2 linked regions of the Thiosulfativibrio zosterae genome follow. The protein of the gene in region 2 interacts with the protein of the main gene of each other region in a pairwise test. Links are inferred from orthologs where the notes say so. Each region holds a gene or a part of one and is shown on either strand. Other genes may lie near its edges.

Region 1 (2,905 bases), 960 kb from region 2 along the record:
TTTAGTAGCCTTCCAGGTTTGTCCATAACCAACCGACTCACCCGCTTCTATCCATTTCAAACTGGTGACTTCCGTTTTTAAGGTCATCACAGGTTTTAAAGGGGATAATTGCTGACCTGTTGATAAATCACCCGCCCCATAAAGCATAATACCCGGGCGCACCCAATCAAAATGCGCCGCGGGCAAATTTTGAATCGCCGCAGAATTGGCTAAACTTTTGGCGCCATTCATTCCTTGCGTTAGTGAATTAAAACAATCTAATTGCTCCAGAGTAAACGCTGTCGATTCACCTGCCGATGCAAAATGCGACATAGTGATAATATTAGGCTGAACCTTGAGTGTTTGAAGCTTTTTAATGACCTTTGGAAAATGCTCTGGTAAAAAACCCAAACGGTGCATTCCAGTATCTATTTTTACCCAAACATTTAACGGTTGAGAATGATTTAAGCGCATCAGCCAGTCGAGTTGATGTTCGGAATGAATCACAAAATCTAGACGGTGTTGAATAACCAATGCAAATTCGGACTCACAAAACAGCCCTTCCAGTAACAAAATGCGATGCAAAAAACCCTTATGACGCAACTTAATCGCCTCATCAATAGAAGCAACACCAAACGCATCAGCCATAGAGAGTTGCTCAGCAACCCTTGTCATGCCATGACCATAACCATTGGCTTTAATCACCGCTAAAATCTTAGACTTAGGCGCAAAAGCTCTTACCTGTTTTAAGTTAGATTTTAGTGCTTCGAAATTAATAAAGGCTTTAACGGGACGATAGTTCATCATCTAATAACCCTGGTCTGGCACATTAAAACCAGCATGATTTTCAAATCTTGTGTATTTTCCAATAAAGGTGACTCTAACCGTGTCTAATGGCCCATTACGATGCTTACCAATAATAATTTCTGCCGTACCCTTATCTTCGGTATCAGGATGATAAACCTCATCTCTATAGATAAACAAAATCAAATCCGCATCCTGCTCAATGGCACCTGATTCACGCAAATCGGACATAACGGGACGCTTATTAGGGCGCTGCTCCAAGCTGCGATTTAACTGAGATAAGGCAATCACGGGAATATTTAATTCTTTGGCAAGTGCTTTAAGTCCTCTCGAAATCTCAGAAATCTCATTGACGCGGTTATCATTGCTATTAGAACCACGCATAAGTTGTAAGTAGTCAATCACCACCAAACCTAGGCCGGTAACTTTAGACTCAGGATTTTCAAACCCCTCTTCAGTTGCCTTTTTAAGTTGTTTGCTACGCACATCTTTATCAATGCGTCTGGCTCTGGCTCTGAGCTCTGTAATCATCAAAGCTGGCGAGTCATCAATATAAACATCTGCGCCGGATAGAACACTGACAGCCTTGTTTAATTTTGGCCAGTCATCTTGTTCAAAGCGCCCAGTTCTCATGCGCTGCGCATCAATTTTGCCGATAGAGCTAATCATACGCATGGCCAATTGTTCGCCGGGCATCTCCATACTGAATACCGCGACAGGCGTGCCATTTTTGGTGGCGATATTTTCAGCCAAGTTCATTGAAAAGGTTGTTTTACCCATAGAAGGACGACCCGCAACGATGATTAAATCACCTTTTTGCAAGCCAGAGGTGATCTCATCAAACTTGGTTATATGCGTTTCTAGCCCAGTAATGTTTCCGTTAGAGTTAAACAACTCATCAATCTTGACTATCGCCGACTCCAATAGGGTTTCCATGGTTTTATATTCGCGTTGCTTGCCAGAATTATGCTCAGCAATCCGCATAATACGAGATTCAGAAAAATCTAGAATTTCTCGAATATCCTTACCTTGGGGGTGGTAACAAGTTTCTGTAATCTCATTACATGAAGTAATTAATGAACGCAATATGGACTTTTCTCTGACCAACTGTGCGTAATAAAGAATATTGGCGGCACCTGGGGTGTTTTGCACCAACTCAACCAAATAGCCCTTTTGACCTGCAACTTCAAGCAATCCACTTGAGGTTAAAGATTCAATGACGGTGACTATATCAAAAGGCTTGTTTTTTTGATTTAGGTCAATAATCGCGCCGAAGATCACTTGATGTTGCTTAGTATAGAAATCAAATTCATTCACAATCACCGCAACATCTTCTATCTTTTCATTAGACAGCATCAAACCGCCCAATACCGATTGCTCAGCGTCGATGGAATGTGGTGGCGTTTTAAATAATTCTTCGTTATTGTTCATAATCGGGTCTATGTGATAAGGGTGTTTATTATAACGAAATTCAGGAAACAGATGAGTGACACTGCTGATTTAACCAGCAATTAATCTAGACAAAAAAAATGGAGCCGAAGCTCCATTTTTTGCAAAACAATTGAAAATTAAGCTTTAGTTGCTTTAACTTCAACCGTGATTGACGCAACCACATCAGTGTGTAATTGAACATCAATTTCGTAAGTACCCACATGACGCAATGCGCCTTCTGGCATACGAACAGCTTTACGCTCAACTTCAAAACCAGAAGCAATCAATGCATCAGCAATGTCATGCGTTCCGATAGAACCGAACAACTTACCTTCGTCACCAGCAACAGACTCAACAGCAACTACTAAACCGTTCATTTTTTCATAAACAGCTTGTGCATTCGCTAAAGCTTCAGCAGCTAATTTTTCTAATTCAGCACGACGCGCTTCAAACTCAGCAATGTTTTCTTTAGTTGCTGGCTTAGCTTTTCCTTGCGGAATCAAAAAGTTACGCGCGTAACCAGATTTAACAGTAACATTATCACCTAAGTTACCTAAGTTTTGTACTTTCTCAAGCAGAATAATATTCATAGCTCAAACCTCTAAAATTTAATCTTTTTGCAATCGAACACGGACATTCATCCAAATATCCAAAAGTCCAACCGTGGCTAAAACCAAAAGTGTTTGTGGAA
Region 2 (2,991 bases):
ACCCGATCATATTTTGCTAAAACCCGGCAAACTCACCCCAGCAGAATTTGAGGTGATGAAAACACATCCTTGCATAGGACACCACATTCTTGGCGACGCACAAGAAAGCGCAACGCTAGAATTGGCCAAACGCATTTGCCACAGCCACCATGAAAAATGGGATGGCACGGGTTATCCCGAAGGTCTAACAGCAGAACAAATCCCTCTTGAGGCTCGGATTGCGGCCATCTGTGATGTGTTTGATGCGCTCACCTCAGAACGCCCCTACAAACCAGCTTGGTCTCATGAAGCCGCGCTGAATTATATTATTGAACAAAAAAATCGTCATTTCGACCCCGAATTGGTGGAGGCTTTTATCGCCATCCATCCCGAACGCCAACAATATAAAATTACCGAGCCTTCTTCGCCCAGAACCCCACAGACCTGTTAAAATACGCGCCCATTTCAAAAGTATTTTTTCAGGTTATGCACACTTTAAACGAACGCCAATTACAAGCCGTCCTCCATGTTGAAACCCCTGCGCTGGTTTTAGCCGGTGCAGGCTCGGGTAAAACTCGCGTGATTACCGAAAAAATTGCCCACTTAATTCGCAAGCACGATATTAAAGCGCATCACATTTACGCCCTAACCTTTACCAATAAAGCCGCCAAAGAAATGAAAGAGCGTGTGAGCAAATTATTGGTTAATGACCCCAGCAAAGGATTGAATGTTTCAACATTTCATAACTTGGGGCTCAACATCATTCGCCAAGAATATGCGGCGCTGGGCTACAAAGCCAATTTTTCAATTATGGATGCCATAGACACCAAACAAATCCTCAAAGAGTTAATGAAAAAACATACCAACGACGAGGATATGGACGAAGAACTCGATGGTATTCAATGGGTCATTTCAGGCTGGAAAAATGCCCACATCAGCCCAGAAAAAGCCTTAAGCATGGCCGAAGATAAGTTGCAAGAATCGCGCGCTATTTTATATGGTTTATACCTCAAGCAACTGCACGCCTATAATGCGGTGGATTTTGATGATTTGATTGGTTTGCCGGTACGCCTATTTAATGAACGCCCCGATATACTCGATAAATGGCAAAACAAAGTGCGTTATTTGCTGGTGGACGAATACCAAGACACCAATGCCGCCCAATATGAACTGGTCAAACAACTGGTCGGCATCCGTGGACGCTTTACCGTGGTGGGTGATGACGACCAGTCCATTTACGCCTGGCGTGGCGCACAGCCTGAAAACTTAGCCTTGTTACAAACTGATTTTCCAGCATTGGTGGTCATTAAACTGGAACAAAATTATCGCTCCAGTAACCGTATCTTATTAGCCGCCAACCAACTGATTTCTAACAACCCGCATGTTTTCGAAAAACGCCTGTGGTCAGAAATGGGTATGGGAGATCCCCTGCGCGCCATTGCCTGTGCCGATGAAAACCAAGAAGCGGAACGCGTGGTTTCAGAAATTATTGTGCATAAATTCAAAAATAAAACGCAGTTCAAAGACTACGCCATTTTGTATCGTGGCAACTTTCAATCGCGTATTTTTGAGCGAACTTTACGGGAACAAAACATTCCCTATGTCTTATCCGGCGGCCAATCGTTTTTTGATAAGGCGGAAATTAAAGATGTCATGTCTTATCTAAAACTGATTGTCAATCCGGATGACGATGCCGCTTTTTTGCGTATCGTCAACACGCCACGCCGCGAAGTGGGTGCCAGTACTTTAGAAAAATTAGCCACCTATGCCACCAAACGCGACGTCAGTTTAATGGATGCCACGCAAGAACTGGGGCTAGAATCCGTCTTATCGGATAAAGCGCTTAAGCGTGTGCAGTGGTTTGGTCAAATGGTTTTAGAGTGGGTGAAAGACGCAGAAACCCTGGAAGGCGAAGAAGTTATTCATTTTATTAAAGCCATGATTGAACGCATTGAATACGACAACTGGCTACACGAAGTGGCTACCTCACCTTCTCAAGCAGAAAAGCGCATCGAAAATGTGCGCGATTTATTGCTGTGGATAGAGCGGATTTTGACCAAAGCGGAAGAAGAAGATGGCGAGCAGTTAAAGCTGGGCAAAATTGTGTCGCATATGACACTCATGGACATCATGGAACGCAATGAAGATGATGCTGAACATAACAGCGTCAGCCTAATGACCCTTCACGCCTCCAAAGGTTTAGAATTTCCACATGTCTTTTTGATTGGCATGGAAGAAGAACTTTTACCACACAAACAAAACTTAGAATCACCCGGTCTAGAAGAAGAACGCCGCTTGGCTTATGTGGGCATTACCCGTGCGCAACGCAGCCTAACCATGACCTATGCGCAAAAACGCCGCAAATATGGTGAAGACACCCCTTGCGACCCGAGTCGTTTTTTAGATGAACTGCCAGAAGACTGTTTGGTTTGGGAAGGCAAGCCCGGAGCAGTCATGTCGGAAGAAGAACAAAAGGTGACTGGCAATGCGCACTTGGATAATTTGCGTGCGATGCTCATGCAAAAAAAGGCCAAATAAGCCCTTAATTCTGACTAAATACCGCCTAAAAACAACCAGGCCTGGTTGTTTTTAGGTTGTTTTTAGGTTGCTTTAAGATTTTTTAGACCGTTCAAACAGCTTCTTTATCAACCGCTTTCAATTTTGCACTTTCTTTAGCACGATACATTAAATTGTCCGCTTCTTTCAGCACATCATCGACTGATATACTGACATCCGTGATCAACAGCGATCCAATACTGGCGGTCACATGATGCACATAATCGTCAATAATATAAGGCTTAGCCAAATTTTCATTAAAGCGATGCGCCGCTTCGGTCAAGTGTATATAGGCTTGATTTTCATCTTTACCCAAATGTCTTAACAAGACCACAAATTCATCTCCGCCTAAGCGCGCCACCAAATCATTATTACGGCTAGAGTCTTTTAAACGAGTGCCGAACATTTTCAAAATTTTATCGCCTTCCTCGTGCCCAAAATCGTCATTAATGGGTT

Evidence for each region.
Region 1: the proteins of rep (region 2) and dnaB interact in binary tests that used the Escherichia coli proteins (3 or more experiments, as listed by UniProt). The link is inferred for Thiosulfativibrio zosterae from one-to-one orthologs.

Annotation. Positions count from the first base shown.
Region 1 is NZ_AP021888.1:1,462,594-1,465,498, forward strand. It holds dnaB (replicative DNA helicase), read right to left. Parts: upstream 2,215-2,905; coding sequence 787-2,214; downstream 1-786. Other genes in the region: alr (alanine racemase), read right to left, coding at 1-786; rplI (50S ribosomal protein L9), read right to left, coding at 2,352-2,804; THMIRH_RS06755 (DUF2232 domain-containing protein), read right to left, coding at 2,823-2,905. UniProt on the Escherichia coli protein: The main replicative DNA helicase, it participates in initiation and elongation during chromosome replication. Travels ahead of the DNA replisome, separating dsDNA into templates for DNA synthesis.
Region 2 is NZ_AP021888.1:498,815-501,805, reverse strand. It holds rep (DNA helicase Rep), read left to right. Parts: upstream 1-465; coding sequence 466-2,517; downstream 2,518-2,991. Other genes in the region: THMIRH_RS01960 (GGDEF domain-containing protein), read right to left, coding at 2,609-2,991; THMIRH_RS01970 (HD-GYP domain-containing protein), read left to right, coding at 1-430. UniProt on the Escherichia coli protein: Rep helicase is a single-stranded (ss)DNA-dependent ATPase involved in DNA replication; it can initiate unwinding at a nick in the DNA. It binds to ssDNA and acts in a progressive fashion along the DNA in the 3' to 5' direction.